3 regions of the Actinomadura sp. 21ATH genome follow, and region 2 is predicted to be linked to each of the others. Evidence: riboswitches for the same ligand, from Rfam matches in the RefSeq annotation. Region 2 holds a riboswitch; each other region holds the start of a gene.

Region 1 (7,920 bases), on a different contig from region 2:
ACGACGGCCGCTGGGGCGACCAGCTGCGCCGCGTCGTGCGGGACTACCTGGAGGACCTCGATCCCGAGGTCCTGGCCCACGTGCTGATCGCCGGCCTGGCCCACGAGGAGCTGAAGGGCGCGCACGGCCTCGTCTACCGCCTCATGGACCGTCTCGACTTCATCATCGACCCGCTGCCCGGCCTGCTGTTCACCCGCGACAACAGCGCCTGGATCGGCGACCGCGTCGCGGTGACCAGCCTCGCCATGGACGCCCGCCGCCGCGAGGCGGAGCTCACCGGCCTGATCTACGCCCACCATCCGCGCTTCGCCGGCACCGAACCGATCTACGATCCGTCCCTGGAGCACGTGGAGGGCGGCGACATCCTCCTGCTGTCCCCCGGGGTCCTGGCCGTGGGCACGGGCGAACGCACCACCCCCGCGGGCGTGGAGCGCCTGGCCCGCCGCGTGTTCGACGCCGGTCTCGCCCACACGGTCCTGGCCGTGCCGATCGCCCAGGAACGCGCGACCATGCACCTCGACACCGTCTGCACCATGGTCGACGTCGACACGGTCGTGATGTACCCCCCGGTCGCGTACTCGCTGACCGCGTACAAGGTCACCGCCGACAACGGGGACCTGCGCGTGCACGGCCCCCGCCCGTTCCTGGAGGCCGCCGCCGACGCGATGGGCCTGGACCGCCTCAAGGTCATCGACACGGGCCTGGACCCGGTCACCGCCGAACGCGAGCAGTGGGACGACGGCAACAACACCCTCGCCATAGCCCCCCGCCTGGCGGTCGCCTACGAACGCAACATCGAGACGAACGCCCAGCTGGAAGCCGCGGGCATCGAGGTGATCCGCATAACCGGAAGCGAACTGGGCACCGGCAGAGGCGGCCCCCGCTGCATGTCATGCCCACTGCTCAGGGCATAGCCGACCAGGTCGATGCCCGCGGCCCGGCCATGTCGGCCACCGGCGGTCAAGCAGGCGCAGAGAGGGCAAGCCCGACGCGACGTAAGGCACCGAATACAACAGGCCGCATGAGGCCGAGAAAGAACCGTGACCGCCCAAGCCGGCCTGCGCAAGGTGTGCGGACCCCAACCGTTGCGATCGCGTCCGAAGGCAGATGCGAGCGCGAGCGAGCATCTGATCGCGCAGCGAGCCCCTGGGCGAGTCGGAGCGATGCAGCGATCGCCGCTTTTGCCCGCCGAAGGAAGGCCGTTCACGGCCTGACGCCAAGGGCAAAAAATTAAAAGCTGGCAGCTCGGGCGGTGTCGACGGGGGCACGACAGCGCCCGAGCTTGAAGAGGACCATACATGGGGATGAACGGTGCGCGACAGGTGGGGTCCGGACTTGGCCGTTAAGCCGGATACGCCCTGGTCGATGAGGTGGGTTCGCGCCAGTCGTCGGTGAGGTCGCCGAAGTCGGCGAAGCGGGCCAGGACGTCGGACGGGGATTCCTCGGCGCCGGCCTTGGAGGCGCGGAGGACGGCCCAGACGGTGGTGGTGGCGTCGTCGTCGTGGCGGACGCCCCAGCCTTCGGCGAGGGCCTCGACGATGCCGAGGCCGCGGCCGCCGAGCGAGGAGAGGGTGCCGGGGCCGCGGCGGGGCTCGGTCATGGCGCCGCCGTCGCTGACGGCGAGTTCGAGGCGGTCGCCGACGCGGTTCCAGGTGAGGCGGATCTGGCCGGACGGCAGCGGGCGCGCGTGGCGGAGCGCGTTGCTGAGGAGTTCGCTGACGATGACGCTGGCGTCGTCGACGATGCCCTCGAAGACGCCCGAGGCGGCCAGGTCGGCGCTCAGGCGCCTGCGGGCGACCGCGACGCTGGACGGCGCGTGTGGCAGCAGTACGACGCTCGACGCCCTCACCTCCCGCGAACCCGTGGCCTAGTAGGACCGAAATGCCCGAATGTGGCCATCCAGAAACCTTGGCGCAACACCCTGTCCCCCGCTCAACGAGCGACTGACCCTCCGGTCACGGCCACCATCGCCCGTGCGGAACGAGCCTCACGGGCTCCTCCCCGACCGCGAACATCTAGGGATCTATCCACCCAACGGCGGATTACTCCTCACACGTGCGTTTCGTCCGTCACACTGGCGTGACCGGAACGTTCCAGTGGCGCCACCTCACGTAAAGATCACGTTTTGGATCCGCAGGTCACGGCGGGTGTACGGGCGACCTCAATCGGCGATCTCAAGCCGCAGGCACATCCGCGTCCCGGTACGGGCGCCGTCCGGCCGGGCGGGGTGGGCGGAGATCCGGCCGCCCTGCGCCTCTGTGAGGCGTTTCACAATGTAGAGGCCGAGCCCGATGCCGCCGAACCGGCGCCGGTCCCCGGCCTCCCCCTGCACGAACCGCTCGAAGATCCGGTCATGGTCGCCGGGGGCGATGCCGATCCCCTCGTCCTCCACGGTGATCACCAGCTCGCCGCCCTCGCACCGGGCCCGGACGCGGACCTCGCCGCCGTCCGGGGAGTACTTGAACGCGTTCTCCAGCAACTGCCCCAGCACGATGTCCGTGGCCAGCGCGTCCCCGCGGGCCGGCGGCAGGCCGGGCTCGACCTCCAGCTCGACGCGGTGCAGCTCCGACAGCGAGCGGAACCCCGCGACCACGCCCTCCAGCACCTTGACCAGGTCGAACGTCTCGATCGTGACGGCCAGCTCGTCGGCCCCGGCGCGGGCGCCGCGCAGCAGGTGCTCGACCAGCCGGCCGAGCGACTGGGCCCGCTCGGCGATCGTCGCGACCGCGGCCCGCCGGTCGGCGTCGGCCAGGTCGTCCCACCGGTTGGCCAGCGTGCTGGCGAAGCCCTGGACGACCGTCACCGGCGTCCGCAGCTCGTGGCTGGTCGTGGCCAGGAAGAGGTCCTTGGCCTCCTCCAGCGCCTTGGCCTCGGTCACGTCGCGGAAGTCGACCACCAGCTCGCCGGTCTCCTCGATCGCCGCGACCAGCACGTTCAGCCAGACGCCCGTCTCCAGCGGGATGGTGAGCATCTCGCCGAGCGCGGGCAGCTCGAACGGCAGCGGGCGGCCCACCGCCTCGTCGGGCGGGATCCCGGTCAGGGCGGAGGCGGCCGGGTTCCACTGCCGGACGAGCCCGTCGCGGTCGAGCACCGCGATGCCGTCCGCGCTGGAGTCGATCACCGCCCGCTCGTGCGCCCGCTGCCGGACGACCTCGGCGTACGCGACGGCGTTGCCCACCGCGACCCCGGCATGCCCGGCGAGCAGTTCCAGCAGCTCCAGCTCGGTGTGGCCGATCTTGCGGCCGGAGAACAGGGCGTACAGGGCGCCGTACGGCCTGTTCTGCAGGAACGAAAGCCCGAGCGCGACCGTGTGCAGGCCGTCCAGCTCGGACCAGATCAGGTCGTCGAGCCGCCGCGCGCCGGTGGCCAGCTTGACCGTCTTGCCGGACCGCATCAGCTCGCCGACCAGGCTGGACCGCAGGTCGGCGGTGGTGCCGAGCATGCGCTGGGGCAGCCCGGACACGTTCACCAGCCGCAGCCGGTCGCCCTCGATCCGGACGAACCCGCCCGCGTCCGCGCCGGTCAGCTCGATCAGCGCGGCGGTGATCCGGTCGAGCACGACGCCCAGGTCGAGCTCGGCGTTCAGGTCGGCGACGATGTCGTTCAGGCGGCGCACCAGCCGGGCCCGCTCGGCCATGTGGTGCTGCGCGACCTCGTCCTCCTCGACCGGGTGGTAGACCCCGACCCAGCCGAGCGGCTCGCCGTCGCGCGACTGGAGCAGGCTGTTGTCGATCCGCACGTCGATCAGCCGCCCGTCGCGGTGGAACCGGCGGGTCGCGATCGAGATCTGGCCGCCGTCGCCGGAGCGCCGGGTCAGCAGCCGCTCCTGCACGGCGTTGTGCTCGGCCTTGAGCTCGTCCGGGACGATCGGCAGCACCCGGCCGAGCAGCTCGTCGGCGGTCCAGCCGAACATCCGCTCGGCCGCCGGGTTCCACACCGTGACCCGCAGGCCGTCGTCGACGGCCACGATCGCGTCCGCGGCGCATTCGATGACGGCACGGGCGATCGGGTCGTGAACGTCCATCCGCACGCCTGTCATCGTGCCACCGAGCCTCCGGGCGCCGCCGGGCAACCACCCTGGAAAGGTTCCCACGATAGGGGGGCCTTTACCGGAAGAACACCACGTCAGCGCCAGGAAACCGGCGGGTCACTCCGCGTCACGCGGCGAACGGCGGCGCCCGGCGGCGCCGCCGAGCCGCCCGATCGCCACCGCGGCGAGCCCGGCGATCAGGAACGACAGCAGCGAGGCGCTCATCCAGCCCTGCGGGGTGAAGCCGAGCAGGCCCTGCACGTCCTTCCAGAACGCCGCCCACCAGCTCACCGCGCCCGGGTAGATCAGCTGGTACGCCGTGAACCCGATCGCCCAGGCCGCGATCATGCCCCAGCGGGCGGGGGCCCGGCGCGAGACGTCCCAGCCGAGCCGGGCCGCGTCCGCCTTGCCGGTCGCGGCCCGCCAGCGGCCCCGGCCGAGGTAGAAGTCGGCGGCCAGGACGCCCAGCATCGGCACGAACACCGACCCGATCAGCGACAGGAACGCGGCGTAGTCCCCGATGTTCAGCAGCAGCGCCAGCCCGGTGATCCCGGCGCCGAGCGCGATCGTCAGGACCCTGCGGTCGGCGCGCGGCACGAGGTTCTGGATGGAGACGGCGGTGGAGTAGACGTTCGCGAACGACTGGTCCGCCTCGCGCAGGACGAACACCGCGAAGAACAGCACGCCGAGCGTGACGCCGAGGAACGGGTCGAAGACCTTCCCGGAGTCGCCCGCGACCAGGGCCAGCGCCAGCAGCCCCAGCACGTACGCGATGATCTGCGTCACCGAGTACCCGACGGCCGCCGCGCCGAAGGCGCCCTTGGCCGACCGCGCGTGCCGCGTGTAGTCGGCCGCGACCGGCACCCACGAGATCGACACCGCGAGCGCCGCGTCGGCGCCGATCCAGAAGCCGCCCCAGGAGCCCTCGGTCAGGTCGGGCAGCGGCTCGCGGAGAAGCTGGACGTAGAAGTAGACCAGCGCGACCATCACGGCGGCGGTCACGTACCGGCGCAGCATCCGCACCGATCCCAGCGGCCAGATCGTCAGCACGGTCGTCAGCACACCGGCGGCGATCACGTACGCCCAGCGCGGGATCCCGTCCCACAGCGCGGTCGCCGCGTCCGCGATCACGATCAGCTCGAACGTGCCCCAGCCGATCAGCTGGGCGATGTTGAGGACGGTCGGCACGTACGACAGCCGCGCCCCGAACAGCCCGCGCAGCAGCACCATCGCCGGCTGCCCGGTCCGCGCGCCGGGCGCCGCGGCCAGGCCGAGCATCAGCCCGCCCAGCGCGGTCCCGACCGCCATGGCCACGATCCCGGCCATGATCGACAGCGTCGGCCGGCCGTTCTCGTCGGGGGCGAGCACGGTGTACGCGCCGGAGAACGCGAAGAGGCTGACCCCGAGGTTCGCCCAGAAGGCGCTCTGGTCCCAGAAGCCCAGCACCTTCGGGGCCGGCTCGTCGAGCGTGAACGGGACCTCTGCACGAGGGCGCGACTGAACATCGGACGTCACGGGACGCACACTCCCTACGCCGGCATTACCCGGACAGGTTCATGCGGTCGGCGGCGCCGCGTTAAGCCGCCCTCTCAGCCCGGCATGGCCCGAGCTCCCGCGGTCGATCGGTCAAACCCGATCATAACCCTCAGGCGACGTAGGGTTCGGCCCCCGTGGCGCTCTCCATCGGCCGGCCGGTCTCGACCCAGCGCTTCATGCCCCCGTCGACGTTCTTCGCCAGCCAGCCGGCCTGGTTGAGCGCCACCGTCACCTGCGCCGAGCGGGCGCCCGACCGGCACACCACGAAGACCTCCTGGTCGCGCGGGACCTCACCGGCCCGGTCGCTGAGCCGGCCCATCGGGATGTGCACCGCCCCGGGCGCGTGCCCCGCGTCCCACTCGTCCTGCTCCCGAACGTCCAGCAGGTACGCGTCCTGCGGAACGTCCTTCGCGTCGACCGCCGGGACGTCGTCCCCGAAAATCATCACACCTCCATGGAACCGCGCGGACCCCGCCCGCGTCGAATCACGCATGCGGTATCGGACGCTCCTTTTCACGACGCCCGGCCTAGCCATGATCCTGTCATTGGCGGCCTGCGGCGAGGAACAGGCCCAGAGCCCTTCCGCGGACAAGCCCTCCGCCACCACCTCCGTCCAGCCCTCGGGCAAGGACAGCCTGACGATCGAGGTCAAGGCGTCGGCCCAGGCCCCCGCCAAGAAATGGACGCTGACCTGCGACCCCGCGGGCGGCGACCACCCGAAGGCCGAGCAGGCGTGCGCCGCCCTCGGGAAGGCGCAGGCCCCGTTCCAGCCCGTTCCGGCGAACCAGATGTGCACCAAGATCTACGGCGGCCCGGAGATCGCCACGGTCAAGGGCACCTGGAAGAACGAGCGGGTCAGCGCCAAGTTCACCCGCGACGACGGCTGCGAGCTGAACCGGTGGACCAAGGTCGCGCCGCTCTTCGGCGACGTCCCCAAGGTCCGCTGACCGGCGGCGTCACTTGAGCAGCCGCGACATCCGCCGGTCCGCCAGAGGCTTGCCGCCCGTCTGGCAGGTCGGGCAGTACTGAAGCGAGGAGTCGGCGAACGACACCTCCCTGATCGTGTCCCCGCACACCGGGCACGCCTGCCCCGTACGCCCGTGCACCCGCAGCCCGGACTTCTTCTCGCCCTTGAGGTCCCGCGCCGCGACGCCGCGGGCCCGCTCCACCGCGTCCGCGAGCGTGGCGCGGATCGCCTCGTACAGCTCCCCGATCTCCGCCTCGGTCAGCGATGAGGCGATCTTGAACGGGGACATCCGCGCGGCGTGCAGCACCTCGTCGGAGTAGGCGTTCCCGATCCCGGCGATCACCTTCTGGTCGCGGAGAAGCCCCTTGATCTGCGTCCGCCGCCCCCTGACGATCTCCGCGAGCGTCCCGGCGGTAAACGACTCCGCCAGCGGGTCCGGGCCCAGCCCCGCCACGCCGGGCACCTCCCGCGGATCCCGTACGACGTAGACCGCGAGGCCCTTCTTCGTCCCCGCCTCCGTCAGGTCGAACCCGGCCCCGCCGTCCAGGTGCACGCGCAGCGCCAGCGGGTTCTTGCCGCCCGGCCGCGCCGGCCGCAGCGGCATCTCCTCCCGCCAGCGCAGCCACCCGGCCCGCGCCAGATGGATCACGAGATGCAGCCCGTCGACGTCCACGTCGAGGAACTTCCCGTACCGCTCGACCCCCGTGACGGTCAGCCCGCCCAGTGCCGTGACCGGCGGGTCGTACGTCTTCAGGGCCGAGATCGCGAGCACGTCGACCCGCGCGACCACACTCCCGACCGCGTGCTCCCGCAGGAACCCGGCCAGCGACTCGACCTCTGGAAGTTCAGGCATGCCTCAAGTATCGGCGACGCGACCGACACCCGAATCCCCCCAGGTCAAACCCCGTTCGCCCGGCACGGCCGCCCTGACCCCGATCAGGTCCTGCGGACCGGGTAGACGAGGTGCAGGACCCGGTCACCCTCGACGATCCGTGGGTCCTCCAGCATCCTGTACGCGCCGTCGAACGTCCCGAAGTAGCGCTTCCCGCTCCCGAACAGGACCGGCGCCACGCTCATGTGGACCTCGTCGACCAGCCCGGCCGCGATGGCCTGCGCGCCGATCTCCCCGGCCGTGACCGACACGTCCCCGTCGCCGGCCGCCGCGCGGGCCTTCTCGATCGCGGCGCCGACGCCGCCGGTGACGAACGTGAACGGCGCGTCCGGGAACGGCCAGGCCGCCGGCGGCTCATGGGTGACCACGAAGACGTGCTCCCCGGCGGCCGGGACGCCGTTCCACCCGTTGGTGATGTCGAACAGCCGCCGCCCGATCACGGCCGCGCGGACCCCGCCCGCCGTCTCCCGGATGAAGCCGGCGCTGGCCGGGCTC
Region 2 (7,920 bases):
CTCGCGCAGGTGCCGCTGCAGCCGGCCGATGCTCGCGCTGAGCGTCGACGCCGAGACCTGGTCCACGGTCACGGCGGTGGTCCGCGGCCCCGCGCCGTCCTCGCGGGTCCGGATGGTGGCGCCCAGCGTCAGCCCGACGATCATCGCGAGGATGAGGCCGAGGGTCAGCAGGCGCACCGTTGCGGTGCGGGTCATGGGTCCCCTCCATGGAGCCGGGCCGCACGGCGTGCGCGGCCCGGCCCGGTATGGATCCGTATCCGTCAGGGTTCGGTCGGGCGGATCAGACGACGGGGCCGGGCCCGCGCCGCCGGCGGAGCCACAGCGCCCCGCCGCCGGTGAGGAACGCCGCGCCCGCGCCGAGGGCCAGCAGCGCCACGACCGGCGACTCGTCCTCGACGGGCTCGTTGCTGGACACGTTGCCGCCGTTGATCATCGTGGTGCCGGTGCGCTCCGACGTCCGCGCGCCGGTGACCGCGCCCCGCACCGTGGAGCCCGAGGTGGGCAGCGCGACGTAGGGGAACGCCTTCTCCAGCGGCACGTCGTTGGCGTTGACGCCGTCGCCGAGGTCGTTCTTCTGGCCCACCAGCTCGCCCTCGGCCACCTGGAGCGTGATGTCCAGGGTGTCGTCGGTCAGCCGCCGCCCGTTCGGGTACCCGGCCCTGTCGCCGTCCAGCACGCCCAGCCGCTTGGGATCGGCGGTCGGCGGGATGGAGGTGTTGAGCCTGATCTGCTCGGCCGGCCGCACGCCCGGCGGCTGGTTGAGCCCCGGCACCCCGGTGAGGAACACCTGCACCAGGTCGTTGCGCGGCGTCGCCGGCGCCGGGATCTTGTACAGCTGCTGGATCAGCCGCGGCACCTCGGGGTTGGTGACGTACCGGGCGAACTGCGCGTCGTTCCACGGGACGGAGGCGTTGAACCTGTCCTTGTCCTTCATCGGGATGACGACCTCGTTCACCAGCGGCATGCCGAGGCGCGACACCTGCGACCACTCGCCGCTCGCGTTCTTGCGCTGCACCGCCGAGTAGACGCCGATGGTGGGCTGGCCGCCGCCGGTCCGCGTCAGCGCCGAGGTCGGCACCTGGATCGCGACGTTCTGCACGTTGTACCCGCGGACGGTGTCGTTGCCGACCTCCGACAGGTCGCCGCCGTACAGCAGGTCGAAGATCCGCAGGTCCAGGAAGAACGGGTCGTCCGCCTGGCCCGCGAAGATCTGCGCCCCGCCGGACAGCGACTTGACCGCCTGCTGCCGCAGCGTCCGGTAGTTCGGCATGGACGCCTTGCCCACGTTGGACGGCGCCACCGGGACGTCCTCGGCCAGCGTCCGCACGCTCTTGACCGTGCCGTTCTCCCGGCCGATCACCCACAGGTCGTAGAACTGCCGGAAGTTGAGGTCGGGGTCGTCGAGGCCGGTGACCGGGCCGGTGTTGTACAGGAACGTGTCGCCGTTGCGGGTGCTGTCCTCGAACTCCCACCGGAACGTCCACTCCGGCAGCGAGTCGCCGTCGTTGTCGACGTTGATCTCGTACCGGGCGTCCTGGGCGAACTTGTAGAAGTTCGGCCCGCCCGCCGGCTCCTCGAACGGCAGGAAGTTGGCCATGAGCGTGGTCGTGCCGGGCTTGTCCGGGCTCTGGAACGCGTACACGTCGGTGTTGTCGTACTGCGGCTGCCCGGAGATGAGCGGCGCTTCGCGGTGGCTGGAGGCCGTGGCGGCTCCGGGCGGGAGGCCCGAGAGCCCGCCGGCGGCCAGGGCGGCGCCGGCGAGTACCAGCGCCGCGGTCCTGAACCGCCCCGGGGATGATCGTGACATCGCTGCGTCCTTCGTGCGGGTCGGCGGTGCCCCTGCTCGGCACCGCATCCGTCTCGCCTTCGGAACGGCACGGCGGCACGGATGGACCCCTGGCCGCATGGGGCCACTATCCAACCCGGCGCGCCCGGCGCGCGTCTCAGTCGCAGCCGAGCGTGGCGGCGGCGCGGAGGAGGTCCGCGGCCAGCGCCGGATCACCGTCGGCGACGTGCGGGAACGCCTCCGGGCGGCGGCGGTTGGCCAGCAGCCGGCAGAACTCCTCGGCGTCCGCGGTGACGGTCACGCCGGGACGGCCCGCGGCCGGAGCGGCGCCCGGCGCGAGCGGGACCGTCCACTCGCCGGAGACCGCGCCGGTGAGGCGGAGCCGGGCGGTGCGCCCCGGACGCGCCCGGCCGGCCGCGCGCAGCGCCCGCGGCAGCAGCGGCACGGCCATCTCGACGATCAGCCGCAGATGCTCGCCCGGCGGCGGCTCGGGCGGCCGCCCCACCACCGCGCGGATGTCGTCGGCGTGCGTCCACGTCTCGAACGCCCGCTGCACCAGCGCCGTGCGCCCGGTGGCCGGGACCGGGGCCGCGCCCGCCAGCGACGTCTCCCGGTCGAGCAGGCCCGCGTCCGCGGTGACGCCCCGCACGAGGGCGTCGGCCTGCGCGTGCCACCCGGCGCGCGCGCCCGCCGCGGCGCGCTCGCCCCGGGCGAGGCCGAGGTCCCCGGCGAACGCCGCGTCGTTGCGCGCCAGATGCCCCACGACCTCGCGGACGGAGCCGTACTTCGGCACCGGCCCGAGCGCGGGCACGGGCGCCCGCCACTCGGCGGGCGTGAGGGAGGAGAGCAGCGCGTCCATGCCGGCGACCTGCCGCGCGTACGCCTCGGTGAGCCGGGCCGGGAGCCCCGGCCGGCGCCGCCGCGCGGCGGCCAGCACCGCCGCGCGCAGCGCGGGCGGCGGAGCCTCCCGGACGGCCTCCGCGAGCGTGCCGGCGGTGGCGTTCAACCGGTCGGCCGCCCGGGCGCAGGCCGCGCACGACGCCACGTGCTCGCCGATCCGGGCGGCCTCGTCCGCGGGGCAGGCGCCGACGGCCCAGGCGGCGAGTGCCGTGTCCATGTCGGGATGTCCTCCCTCGCTCATGCCCGGCCTCCTCCCGAAAGTACGCCGCGCGCGCCCGCACCGCCAGCGTTCACGAGGTGAGCCCTTCGCGTTCCAGATCCCGCGCCAGCCGCGCCAGCGCGCTGCGGATCCGGGACTTCGCGGTGCCCTCCGGGATGCCCAGCGCCACCGCCACCTCGCGGTACGTGAGGCCCTGGTAGTAGGCGAGCTCCAGGACCTCCCGCAGCGGCGGCGGCAGCGCGTGCAGCCCGCGCCGCACCCCGCTCGCCAGCTCTCCCTCGATCACGTGCTCCTCGATCGAGGGCCGCCCGTTGCCCTCCCGCTCCACGATCGGCGGCGGCCGCCGGTGCCGGCTCTCCTTGCGCACCCAGTCGACCGCCCGCCGGTGCGCCAGCGTCGCCAGCCAGGTGCGCAGCGTGCCGCGCTCCGGATCGAACGCCAGCGGCCGCTCCCACAGCGAGACGAAGACCTCCTGCGTCACGTCCCCGGCGGCGTCGGCGTCGCCGGTCACCCGCCGGGCCAGCCCGTACACCAGCGGGGAGTACAGGTCGTACGCCTCGCCCAGCGCGCCCTCGTCGCCGGCGGCGAGCCGGGCGCGCAGCTCCCGGTCGCGGGCGAGCGCAGGTCCAGGCGCGTCCACCGGCACCACCACCCGTCCTGACCGTCCGCCGGTCCGCGCGCCGCACCGGGCGGCGCCGCCCCATCTTCTCCCGATCGCGCCCGTTCGCGTAGGCGTCCCGCGAGACGGTCCGGGGAGCGGCGCCGCCCGTTACGGCATCACCGCCGGTGAGCGGTCCTTTTGTGAGGGGTCCCAGAAAACCGGTCAGTCGCCGGAACCGGTCACCGGAAGGTAGATCCGGCCGCCCGAGCCGGTGAACTCGGCCGCCTTGTCGCGCATCCCCGCCTCCAGTGCCGCCTCCTCCGCCAGCCCGCGCTCGCCGGCGTAGCGGCGGACGTCCTGCGTGATCTTCATCGCGCAGAAGTGCGGCCCGCACATCGAGCAGAAGTGCGCGGTCTTGGCCGGCGCGGCCGGCAGCGTCTCGTCATGGAACGAGCGCGCCGTCTCCGGGTCCAGCGCCAGGTTGAACTGGTCCTCCCAGCGGAACTCGAACCGCGCGTCCGACAGCGCGTCGTCCCACGCCTGCGCCCCCGGATGCCCCTTGGCCAGGTCGGCGGCATGCGCGGCGATCTTGTACGCGATCATGCCCGCCTTCACGTCCTCGCGGTCCGGCAGCCCCAGATGCTCCTTCGGCGTGACGTAGCAGAGCATCGCGGTGCCGTGCCAGCCGATCATCGCGGCGCCGATCGCCGAGGTGATGTGGTCGTACCCCGGCGCGATGTCGGTGGTCAGCGGCCCGAGCGTGTAGAACGGCGCCCCGCCGCACAGCTCCTGCTGCAGGTCCACGTTCTCCTTGATCTTGTGCATCGGGACGTGGCCGGGACCCTCGTTCATCACCTGGTTGCCGTACTCCGCCGCGATCCGCGTCAGCTCGCCCTGCGTGCGCAGCTCCGCGAACTGCGCCTCGTCGTTGGCGTCGGCGATCGACCCAGGCCGCAGCCCGTCGCCGAGCGACCAGGTGATGTCGTACGCGGCGAAGATCTCGCACAGCTCCCGGAAGTGCGTGTAGAGGAAGTTCTCCTCATGGTGCGCCAGGCACCAGGCCGCCATGATCGATCCGCCCCGCGACACGATCCCGGTCTTGCGGCGCGCCGTCAGCGGCACGTACCGCAGCAGCACCCCGGCGTGCACGGTCATGTAGTCCACGCCCTGCTCGGCCTGCTCGACCACGGTGTCGCGGAAGACCTCGTACGTCAGCTCCGCCGGGTCCCCGCCGACCTTCTCCACCGCCTGGTACAGCGGGACCGTCCCGACCGGGACGGGCGAGTTCCGCAGGATCCACTCCCGCGTCGTGTGGATGTCCCTCCCGGTCGACAGATCCATGATCGTGTCGGCGCCCCACCGGGTCGCCCACGTCATCTTCTCGACCTCGTCCTCGATCGACGAGGCCACCGCGCTGTTCCCGATGTTCGCGTTGACCTTCACCAGGAAGTTGCGCCCGATGACCATCGGCTCGATCTCGGGATGGTTCACGTTCGCTGGCAGCACCGCCCGCCCGGCGGCCAGCTCGGCCCGCACGAACTCCGGCTCGACGCCCTCGCGCAGCGCCGCGAACTCCATCTCCGGCGTGATCTCGCCGCGCCGCGCGTACGCCCGCTGCGTCACCGGCTCTCCGGACGCCGCCCGGCGCGGCCGGCGCTCCGCGAACGCCGCCCGCTCCCGCATCGGATCGGCCGCCCCGCGCCCGGATCGGCCGTCGTCCTCCGGCCGCACCGCGCGGCCCTCGTACTCCTCGGTGTCCCCGCGCCCGGCGATCCACGCCCCGCGCAGCGCCGGCAGCCCGCGCCGCACGTCCGCCTCGTAGGCGGGGTCGGTGTACGGCCCGGACGTGTCGTACAGCACCACCGCGCCGCCGTCCGTCAGCGGCACCTCCCGCATCGGCACCCGCACATCGGGCGCGGACCCCTGCAGGTAGGTCTTGCGGGCATGTGAAACCACGGTCTTTCCCATGTGACCTGATCTCTCCCTACGCCGGCATTACCCGGTCAGGTTCCAGCGGTCAGCGGCCGTCCCAGCCGCTATCTCAGCCCGGTTCGCCGGGCCCCCGCGATCTGTCTTGATCAACGTAACCCGTACCGGCCGGCGCCGTCCATCCAGGGTGCCGCGAGGCCGCGCCGTCACCGGCGGGCCCGACCGCTGATCCGCTCCCCGTCCCCGGCCGGACGGGGACGGTGGCGAGGTCTCCCAGGGCGTCGCCGGTGTCCAGCAGCAGCGCGGCGTTCAGCCGCCCGGCGGTCACGTCGGCGAGCAGGTCGTCGCGGCGGAGGGCGTGCCGGTCCTCGGAGACCTCGGGGGAGGGTGTGTCCCCGGGCCGGGCGGGGCTGCGGCAGACTGGGGCGGGTGATGACCAGAGGCCGGGGGCTGGACGCCCTGGCCGCCGCGGGGCTGGCGGCGGTCGCGGTGGGGGCGGCGGCGCGGTGGCCGGGCGTGCGGGCGCTGGACCCCGCCGGGGCGCTGATGCTCGTGGTGGCGCACGTGCCGCTGGCGTGGCGGCGGCGCCGCCCCGGGGTCGCGCTGGCGTTCGTGGTGGCGCTGGCGCTGCCGTTCCACCTGCTCCAGTACCAGCACCACGCCGTGGCGCCGGCCGAGGTGTTCGCGCTGTTCTCGTTCGCGGTGCTGGGACGGCGGGTGCTGACGGTCCTGCTCGGCACCGCGGCGCTGCTGGCCGCCTGCGCGGTGATCTTCGCGATGGGGGCGAGCGGGCGGAGCGGGCTCGAGCAGATCGGCGTGGTCGAGGCCATCGTCGCGGTGGTGGTCGGCGTGCAGGGCTGGCGCGTCCACAAGGCACGGATGGCGGCGATCACCGACCGGGCGGAACGGGCCGAGCGGACGCGCGAGGAGGAGGCCAGGCGCCGGGTCGCCGAGGAGCGGCTGCGGATCGCGCGGGACCTGCACGACCTGCTCGCGCACAGCATCACGGTCGTCGGCGTGCGGGCGGGCGCGGCGGCGCACCTGGTGCGGCGGGACGGCCCGGTGGACCGGGCGGAGCTGGCGGACACCCTGGACGGCATCGCCGCCACCTGCCGCGACGCCCGCACCGAGCTGCGGGCCACGCTCCAGGTGCTGCGCGAGGCGGGGCCGGAGCCCGGGCCGCGCGCGGTGCCGCCGGGCGCGGCCGGGATCGCCGAGCTGGTGGAGGCGGCGCGGGCGGCCGGGCTGGACGCGGTGCTCACCGAGCGCGGCGAGGGCCGCGAGTCGCCCGAGGCCGGGATCGTGGCGTACCGGATCGTCCAGGAGGCGCTGACCAACGTGGTCAAGCACGCCCGCGCGACGGCCGTCGAGGTGTCACTGGTGCGGGCGGACGGCGGCCTGCGGGTCACGGTGGCCGATAACGGCCGCGGCCCCGCGGGCGGGGACGGCGGGTTCGGGATCGTCGGGATGACCGAACGCGCCCGCAGCGTCGGGGGGACGGTCGAGGCGGGCCCGGGCGCGCGCGGCGGTTTCACGGTGGCGGCCGTGCTGCCGCTGGGCGCCGGTCAGCGCGCGGACGCCAGGTAGAGCAGGGCGGCCAGGCTGGACGAGGAGCCGATCTCGCCGCGCGCGGCCAGCTCCGGGACGCCGGCCAGCGGCACCCACTCGATCCGCTCGGCCTCCACGTCGGTGGGGTCGCCCACGTGCTCGGCGCCGTCGGCGCGGTAGAGGTGGTGGACGCCGTCGTGCACGCCGGGGGAGGCGCGCACGTCCAGCAGGTGCTCCAGCGCGCCGGCCCGCCAGCCGGTCTCCTCCAGCAGCTCGCGGGCCGCGGCCGCGGCCGGGTCCTCGCCCTCCTCGACGCGGCCGCCGGGGATCTCCCAGCCCCACCGGTCGGTGATGAAGCGGTGCCGCCAGATCAGCAGCGCGCGGCCGCGGCCGTCGACGGCGACCACGCCGGCGGCGTTACGGACCCGCAGGAGATGGTGGTCGAAGCGGCGCCCGTCGGGCAGCTCGACGTCGGCCAGGCACAGGTCCATCCAGGGGCTCCGGTAGACGTACCGCTCGCCGTGCAGGGTCCATCGCATGGCCCGCAGGCTATCGGCGGGCTTTACCAACCCTGACGATAGGGTCATGGTCATTGGGGGATAGGGGAGGCGATCGCGTCAGTGAGCCCTGATGTCGACAGGTCACCGGAGCCCGGCCCGGCCGGGGTGTCCGGCCGGATCTGGACGGTGCCGAACGCGCTGAGTTTCGCGCGGCTGCTGGGGGTTCCGCTCTTCCTGTGGCTGGTGCTGGTCGAGGCCGACTGGTGGGCGCTCGGCCTGCTGGTGGCGGCGGGGCTGTCGGACTGGCTGGACGGCAAGCTCGCCCGGATGCTGAACCAGACCAGCCGGCTCGGCGTGGTGCTGGACCCGGCGGCCGACCGGCTCTACATCCTGGCGACGCTGGTCGGCCTGACGGTCCGGGACATCATCCCGCTGT
Region 3 (7,920 bases), on a different contig from region 2:
GCGGGCACCATCGGCTTCCCCTCGCGGCGGACCGACAGCAGCTTGCGCTCGTTGAGGAGCTGCTTGATCCGGCCGGGCTTGATACCGAGCCGCGCGGTCGCCTCCGGGAGGGAGAGCCACTCCCCGGCGAGGGCGTCGGTGTGGGGGTCGAGAGCGCTTTCTACGGTTGCGTGCAGTTGCGTCACGCCCCCTTGCTACCACGCCCCCACGACGCTCAAACCCTCACGGCCGGGCGGCGTCCCGTACCGGCACCGAGGGGTCGGCGAGCGCGGCGGCGTCGACGGGGGTGCGGTTGGCGATGAGCCGCTTGGCCTGGACCATGTCGCGGGGGGCGCCGACCGTGAGGATCGCCTCCAGCCGGTCGCCGGTGAGCCAGCAGACGGCCCACTTGGCGCCCGCCGGGTCGCCCCGGCGCACCATGCGCTCGGCGACGGGGTGGTGGCCGACGTACTGCACCATCCGCCCGAACTGCTCGGACCAGAAGTACGGGACGGCGTCGTACGCCCCGTCCTCGCCGAGGAGCGTCGCGGCGGCGACGGCGGGGGCGTTCAGCGCGGTGTCCCAGTGCTCGACGAGCAGCCGCCGCCCGAACCGGGCGGACCACCAGGCGGCGCAGTCGCCGACCGCGACCACGTCCCGCCGGTACGGGCCGTCCTCGCCGCCGGTGGAGACGCGGAACGAGGCGTCGGTCACGACCCCGCGGTCGACCAGGACGCCGGAGCCGTCCAGCCAGCCGAGATCCGGCCGGACGCCGATGCCCACCACGACCTCGTCGGCGTCGATCCGCTCGCCGCCCGCCAGCAGCAGGCCGCCGGGCTCGACCGCGGCGACCTTGACGCCGGTGCGCAGCTCGACGCCCGCCTCGGCGTACCAGGGGACGGTCAGGGCGCCGACCTCGGGGCCGACCGCGTTGGCGAGCGGGGTGTCGGCGGCCTCGACGACCGTCACCGCGCAGCCCTTCTTCGCGGCCGTGGTGGCGACCTCGGCGCCGATCCAGCCGGCTCCGACGATCACCACCCGGGCGCCCGCGGTGAGCCGGCCGCGCAGCGCGCGGGCGTCGTCGATGGTCCGGACGACGTGCTGCGGGCCGTCGCCGGGCAGCGTGACCGGGGTGGCGCCGGTGGCGATGACGAGGCCGTCGAACGGCAGGTCGCCGGCCGCGGTGGCGACCGTCCCGCCGCCGCCGGGAGCGAGCCGCAGGCCGGTGGCGCGCTCGCCGAGCAGCAGCCGCGCGCGCAGGGCGTCCCAGTCGGCGTCGACCGTCGTGTCGTCGCTCTCCCCCGCCAGCACGGCCTTCGACAGCGGCGGCCGGTCGTACGGCCGGTGCCGCTCGGCCGACAGCAGGGTCAGCTCGCCCTCGTACCCCTTGCCGCGCAGGGCCTCGACGGCGCGCACGCCGCCCAGCCCGCCGCCCACCACGATCACGCTCTCCATGGCCGTCAACCCTAGTCGGCGGGCCCGGACGCAGACCAGACAGGTGTCCAGACGGGTGACCAATATCATCCCGGTCGCGGGCGGACGTATGGTGGGGGTGCAAGGAGCGCGGGAGCCCGGTCCGACCGGGCTGAGAGGGCGGCTGACCGGGCCGCCGACCGCTGGAACCTGATCCGGATCATGCCGGCGAAGGGAGCGAGGATTGGACATCGCCATCATCGGCGCGGGCGTCGTCGGGCTGGCCGCCGCGTGGCGCACCGCCGCCCGCGGCGCCGCCGTCACCCTGATCGACCCGGCCCCCGCGAGCGGGGCCTCCGCCGTCGCGGCGGGCATGCTGACCCCCGTCAGCGAGCTGACCTACGGCGAGGAGCCGCTGCTGCGCCTCGGGCTCGCCTCCCGCGACCGGTACGGCGCGTTCGTCGCCGAGCTGGAGGAGCTCACCGGGCTCGGCACCGGTTACCGCACCGACGGCATCATCGAGGTCGCGTTCGACGCCGACGACCTCAGGCACCTGGACGACCTGCGGCGCTTCCAGGAGTCGCTCGGCATCCCCGCCGAGGCCCTGAACGGGCGCGAGTGCCGCAGGCTGGAGCCGATGCTGGCGCCCGGCGTCCGCGGCGGCCTGCTCGCCCCCGAGGACGGCTCGATCGACCCCCGGCGGCTGGCCCCGGCGCTGCTGGCCGCCGCGGAGAAGCACGGCGTGCGGCTCGTCCGCCGGAAGGCCGCCGCGCTGCTGGTGGAGCACGACGCCGCCGCGGGCGTCCGGCTCGACGACGGGTCCGAGGTCCGCGCGGACAGGGTGCTGCTGGCCGCCGGCCCCTGGTCGGGCGACCTGGAGGGGCTGCCGCCCGGGACCGTTCCACCGGTCCGCCCCGTCAAGGGCCAGGTGATCCGGCTCCGCACCCGCGTGCCGTTCCTGCGGCGCGCCACCCGCGGGCTGGTGAAGGGCTCGTCGGTCTACCTCGTGCCGCGCGCCGACGGCGAGATCGTCCTCGGCGCCACCCAGGAGGAGATGGGCTTCGACACCCGCGTCACCGCCGGCGGGCTGTGGGAGCTGCTGCGCGACGCCCGCGAGCTGCTGCCCGGCATCACCGAGCTGGAGTTCGCCGAGGTGACGGCGGGGCTGCGGCCCGGCTCGCCCGACAACGCCCCCGTGATGGGCCCCACCGCGCTGCCCGGCCTCGTCCTCGGGACGGGCCACTTCCGCAACGGCATCCTGCTCACCCCCGTGAGCGGCGACATCCTGGCCGAGGTGCTGCTGGACGGCACCGTGCCGGACGTCGGCCGCCCCTTCACCCCCGACCGCCTGACGGAGACGGCATGAAGATCATCATCAACGGCGAGCCGCGCGAGCTGCCCGCCGGCACCAGCGTGGCGGCCGCGGTGGCCGGCTACACCGGGCGGTCCGGCCCGGCCGAGGCCGGGCTGGCGGCCGCGCTGAACGACGAGGTCGTCCGGCGCTCGCAGTGGGAGGCGACGACGCTGAAGGAGGCGGATCGGCTCGAGGTGCTGACCGCCGTGCAGGGAGGTTGAACATGAACGGCACCGACGGCACCGGCGTTCCCGGCGGCACCTCGGGCGGCGCGGCGGACGGCCCGCTGGTCATCGCGGGCGAGGAGGTCGGCTCCCGGCTGATCATGGGGACCGGCGGGGCGCCCAGCATGAGCGTGCTGCGCGAGGCCCTGACCGCGTCCGGCACCGCCCTCACCACGGTCGCGATGCGGCGGGTCGACCCGTCGGCGCGCGGCTCGGTGCTGGACGTCCTGCGCGAGTGCGGCATCCGCGTGCTGCCCAACACCGCCGGCTGCTTCACCGCGGGCGAGGCCGTGCTCACCGCCAAGCTGGCCCGCGAGGCGCTCGGCACGGACTGGGTGAAGCTGGAGGTCATCGCCGACGAGCACACCCTGCTCCCGGACCCGATCGAGCTGGTCGAGGCCGCCGAGCAGCTCGTGGACGACGGGTTCACCGTGCTCCCGTACACCAACGACGACCCGGTGCTGGCCCGCCGCCTGGAGCAGATCGGCTGCGCGGCCGTCATGCCGCTGGGCTCCCCCATCGGCTCCGGCCTCGGCATCCGCAACCCGCACAACATCGAGCTGATCGTCGAGCGGGCGGGCGTCCCGGTCATCCTGGACGCCGGCCTCGGCACGGCCAGCGACGCCGCGCTGGCGATGGAGCTGGGCTGCGACGCGGTGCTGCTGGCGACCGCCGTGACGCGGGCCCAGTCGCCGGCCCGGATGGCCGCCGCGATGCGGCACGCCGTCGAGGCCGGGCGGCTGGCGCGGCTGGCCGGGCGCATCCCGCGGCGCAAGTACGCGCAGGCGTCCTCGCCCTGGGAGGGCCTCAGCACCTGAACCGCGAGCGTTAAGCAACGCTACAGCCACGGTTGTAGCAGATTTAACTGGACCTGAAGCGCAACCACGGGCGATCGTTCGGTGTCCGTCGAAACGATCCGTACCTAAGGTTCAGCGCATGATCCAGCAAGAAGAGGCCGTGCCGGCCGGACCAGGGCGGCGGGCCCAGCGGCTCGCCGTGGCCGCCGCGACCGTCACGGTCGTCCTGTGGGCGTCGGCGTTCGTGGCCATCCGCAGCGCGGGCGAGGACTACGGGCCCGGCGCCCTCGCCCTCGGCCGGCTGCTGGCCGGCACGGTCACGCTCGCCGCGTTCTGCCTGATCCGCCGCGAGGGCCTGCCGCCGCGCGGCGCGTGGCCCGGCATCGCCGCCTCCGGCGTGCTGTGGTTCGGCGCGTACATGGTCGCCCTCAACTGGGGCGAGCAGCTGGTCGACGCCGGCACCGCCGCGATGGTGGTCAACATCGGCCCGCTGCTGATCGCCCTGTTCGGCGGCTGGCTGCTCAAGGAGGGCTTCCCGCCCGCGCTGCTGGCCGGGATGGCGGTGTCGTTCGCGGGCGCGGTCGTGGTCGGCCTCTCCATGTCCGGCGAGGGCCGGTCGCCGCTGCTGGGCGTCCTGCTGTGCCTGGTCGCGGCCGTGACGTACGCGGCGGGCGTGCTCAGCCAGAAGCCCGCCCTCCGGCACGGCTCGGCGCTCCAGGTCACCACCTGGGGATGCGCGATCGGCGCGCTGACCTGCCTGCCGTTCGCCGGGCAGCTGGTCTCCCAGGCCGCCGACGCCTCGTTCGGCTCCACGCTGAACATGATCTACCTGGGCGTCTTCCCGACCTCGATCGCGTTCACCACCTGGGCGTACGCGCTGGCCCGCACCTCGGCCGGGAAGATGGGCGCCACGACCTACGCCGCGCCCGCCCTGGTGGTCGGGATGTCGTGGGTCCTGCTGGACGAGGTCCCCGGCACCCTCACTCTCGCCGGCGGCCTGCTCTGCCTGGCCGGTGTCGCCGTCTCGCGCCGCCGGGGCCGCGCCCCCGTCCCGGCCGCCCCGGCCCCGGTCGCGGCCGTCCCGACTTCTGGGGCGGAACCCGTACAGGCCGGGAAAGAACCCGTACCATAGGGTCCGGCGGCCTGAGCAAGGCCCGGCCCCGCCGCCGAAGATCACCCGGAGAGGTCATCCTCCGGGCTGATGGGTTCCGTCCGGGAAGGCCTTTACACTCGCTCTGATGGACACTACGGTCGCTGATCCACTCGTCGGGCAGGTGCTCGACGGGCGCTACCGCATCGAGTCCCGGATCGCCCGCGGCGGGATGGCGACGGTCTACGTGGCCCGCGACATCCGGCTCGACCGCACCGTGGCGATCAAGGTGATGCACGCCGGGCTCGCCTCCGACGAGGACTTCGTCCGCCGCTTCATCGGCGAGGCCAAGGCCGCCGCGGCGCTCTCCAACCCCAACGTCGTCGCGGTCTACGACCAGCGCACCGACGGCGAGCACGTCTTCCTCGTGATGGAGTACGTGCGCGGGCGCACCCTGCGCGACCTGCTGGCCGAGCGCGGCCGGCTGGGCCCGCGCGCCGCACTGGAGATCATGCAGCCGGTGCTGGCCGCGCTGGGCGCCGCCCACCGGGCCGGCCTCGTCCACCGCGACGTCAAGCCCGAGAACGTCCTGATCGACCAGGACGGCCAGGTCAAGGTCGCCGACTTCGGGCTGGCCCGCGCCGAGACCGCCAGCGGCATGACCAAGACCGGCATGATCATCGGCACCGTCGGCTACCTCGCCCCCGAGCAGGTGCTGTCGGGCAGCGCCGACGTCCGCTCGGACGTCTACGCCGCCGGCATCCTGCTGTTCGAGCTGCTCACCGGCGAGCTGCCGCACCAGGGCGACACCCCCCTGGCCGTCGCCTACAAGCACGTCAACGACCGGGTGCCGCCGCCGTCCACGCTCGCCCCCGGCCTCCCCCACCCGGTGGACGCCCTGGTCGAGCGGGCGACCGCCAAGGACCCCGCGTACCGCCCCCAGGACGCCAACGCCTTCCTCGGCGAGGTCGCCGAGGTCCACGCCGGCCTGCCGCGCGACATCGACGAGCGCCTCCAGGCCGCCGCGCCCGCGCCGGGCCGCACCGCCGTCATGGAACCCGCCGCCCACAGCGGCACCCGGGTGTACGAGGACGTCCTCACCCTCCCCCGCGACGCCGGCCCGCCGCCCCGCCCGTCCGCCGGCGAGCGCACCGTGCGCGCCCTCACCGGCCGCTACACGCTCATCGCCATCGGGGCGGTCGCGGCGATCGTCCTCGGCTGGGCCATCTGGTACCAGACCTCCGGCCAGTACGACCACGTCCCCGAGCAGATCATCGGCAAGCCGGTGGCCGAGGTGCGCGACCAGTTGGAGGCCGGCGGCCTCGACGTCCAGGTCGCCGAACCCGCCTACAGCGACCGCGTCCGCAAGGGCGGCGTCGCCGCGTCCGACCCCGGCCCCGGAGCCCGGATCACCGAGGGCGGAACGGTCACCCTGACCCCGTCCAAGGGCCTGACGCCCAAGGAGGTCCCCGACGTCACCGGCAAGCCGGTGGACGAGGCCAGGCGGATCCTCCAGGAGAAGGGCTTCCGGGCCGGCCAGGTCAGCACCTCGCCGTCCCAGACGGTCGCCAAGGACAAGGTCATGCGCACCGACCCGCAGGCCGGCGAGACGCAGTCCCCCGACGACCCCGTGAAGATCGTCGTCAGCAGCGGCATGTCGATGCCGTCGCTCCTCGGCCGCAACGGCGACGAGGCCCAGAACCAGCTGCGCTCCATGGGCCTCGACGTCAAGGTCGAGAAGCGCCGCGAGGAGAGCAGGCGCCCCGGCACCGTCATCGGCCAGGACCCCGAACCCGGCACCGGCGTCTCCCGCGGCGACGACGTCACCCTCGTCGTCAACGAGCGCGACTGCCTGTTCGGCAACTTCTTCTGCGACGAGGGCGACCGCGGCGACGGCGAGCAGATCCCCGTCCCCCGGGTCATCGGCCAGTCCTTCGACGACGCCCGCCGCGCCCTCCGCTCCTCCGGCTTCAAGATGAAGATCGGCAGCCGGGTCGGCGGCCGCGTCCTGGGCCAGAACCCGGTGTCGGGCACGGCCCCGAGAGGCTCGGAGATCACCGTCTGGGGCTGACTCTTCGTGGAGGGGCGACCCTCCACACCACCCGGCCCGGGGCGGCCGCCCTCCGCTCGTTCCTCGCCGCGGGCACCCACCCCGGGGCAGGGGACTCCGTCCCCCGCACCCCCTGCTGGGGACTTCGTCCCCTCGACCCTCTTTTGGCCCTCCGGCGCTCGCGCGGCTTGGCCGGGGCTGTCGGGGGGCGCGACTAGGCTGGTCCGGTTATGACTTCTCTGAATAACCCCGTCGGGGGGCATGTTCCGGTGGCCGGAGGGCTGGCCACGGGCGGGCTGAAGTACGCCGCCGAGATCGGGGCCGAGACCGTCCAGGTGTTCGTGTCCAACCCGCGCGGGTGGGCGCTGCCGGAGGGCAAGCCCGCCGAGGACGCCGAGATGCGCGAGCAGGACGCGGTCTCCGTGTTCGTGCACGCGCCCTACCTGGTCAACTTCGGCTCGCCCAGCGCCGAGACGCTGGAGAAGTCCGTCGCCACCGTGCGGCACTCGCTGCGCCGGGGGCACGCCATCGGGGCGCGCGGCGTCGTCGTCCACACCGGCTCGGCGGTGAGCTGGTCGTACGAGGAGGCGATGGACCAGGTACGCGAGCACGTGCTGCCGCTGCTGGAGGAGATCCCCGAGGACGGGCCCGACCTGCTGCTGGAGCCGATGGCGGGCCAGGGCAAGATGCTGTGCGCCCGGGTGGAGCAGCTGGGGCCGTTCTTCGAGCGGCTGGAGCGGCATCCCAAGCTCGGCGTCTGCTTCGACACCTGCCACGCGTTCGCGGCCGGGCACGACCTGGCCGCCCCCGGCGGGGTGAAGGAGACCATGGACGCCCTCGTCGCCACGGTGGGGGCGGGCCGGCTCAAGCTCGTGCACGCCAACGACTCCAAGGACGACTGCGGCTCGTTCAAGGACCGGCACGAGAACATCGGGGCCGGGCGGATCGGCGAGGCGCCGTTCGCGGAGCTCTTCCGCCACCCGGCGGTGGCGGGCGTGCCGTTCATCATCGAG

What was found. A riboswitch is a leader RNA that binds a small molecule or an ion and turns the genes downstream of it on or off. The one in region 2 is predicted to bind thiamine pyrophosphate.
Region 1: linked by a shared signal. The riboswitch ahead of ACA361_RS20675 (purine-cytosine permease family protein) and the one ahead of thiC (phosphomethylpyrimidine synthase ThiC) in region 2 are both predicted to bind thiamine pyrophosphate.
Region 3: linked by a shared signal. The riboswitch ahead of thiO (glycine oxidase ThiO) and the one ahead of thiC (phosphomethylpyrimidine synthase ThiC) in region 2 are both predicted to bind thiamine pyrophosphate.

The regions. Positions count from the first base shown of each region.
Region 1 covers NZ_JBGNUR010000006.1:245,965-253,884, reverse strand. Annotated here, with positions in the region: gene ACA361_RS20690 (arginine deiminase) at 1-914, shown strand, start outside; gene ACA361_RS20685 (ATP-binding protein) at 1,343-1,849, opposite strand; gene ACA361_RS20680 (PAS domain-containing protein) at 2,162-4,024, opposite strand; gene ACA361_RS20675 (purine-cytosine permease family protein) at 4,148-5,545, opposite strand; TPP riboswitch at 5,540-5,656, opposite strand; gene ACA361_RS20670 (rhodanese-like domain-containing protein) at 5,676-6,008, opposite strand; gene ACA361_RS20665 (SSI family serine proteinase inhibitor) at 6,100-6,513, shown strand; gene ACA361_RS20660 (Fpg/Nei family DNA glycosylase) at 6,523-7,386, opposite strand; gene ACA361_RS20655 (dihydrofolate reductase family protein) at 7,470-7,920, opposite strand, start outside.
Region 2 covers NZ_JBGNUR010000008.1:134,209-142,128, forward strand. Annotated here, with positions in the region: gene ACA361_RS23755 (hypothetical protein) at 1-195, opposite strand, end outside; gene ACA361_RS23760 (DUF4331 domain-containing protein) at 281-1,807, opposite strand; gene ACA361_RS23765 (maleylpyruvate isomerase family mycothiol-dependent enzyme) at 1,944-2,927, opposite strand; gene ACA361_RS23770 (RNA polymerase sigma factor) at 2,977-3,546, opposite strand; gene thiC (phosphomethylpyrimidine synthase ThiC) at 3,730-5,475, opposite strand; TPP riboswitch at 5,470-5,583, opposite strand; gene ACA361_RS23780 (sensor histidine kinase) at 5,869-7,023, shown strand; gene ACA361_RS23785 (NUDIX hydrolase) at 7,002-7,523, opposite strand; gene ACA361_RS23790 (CDP-alcohol phosphatidyltransferase family protein) at 7,605-7,920, shown strand, end outside.
Region 3 covers NZ_JBGNUR010000004.1:385,893-393,812, reverse strand. Annotated here, with positions in the region: gene ACA361_RS16530 (Rv2175c family DNA-binding protein) at 1-185, opposite strand, end outside; gene ACA361_RS16525 (NAD(P)/FAD-dependent oxidoreductase) at 223-1,434, opposite strand; TPP riboswitch at 1,533-1,646, shown strand; gene thiO (glycine oxidase ThiO) at 1,637-2,758, shown strand; gene thiS (sulfur carrier protein ThiS) at 2,755-2,967, shown strand; gene ACA361_RS16510 (thiazole synthase) at 2,970-3,788, shown strand; gene ACA361_RS16505 (DMT family transporter) at 3,907-4,899, shown strand; gene pknB (Stk1 family PASTA domain-containing Ser/Thr kinase) at 5,006-6,928, shown strand; gene ACA361_RS16495 (deoxyribonuclease IV) at 7,138-7,920, shown strand, end outside.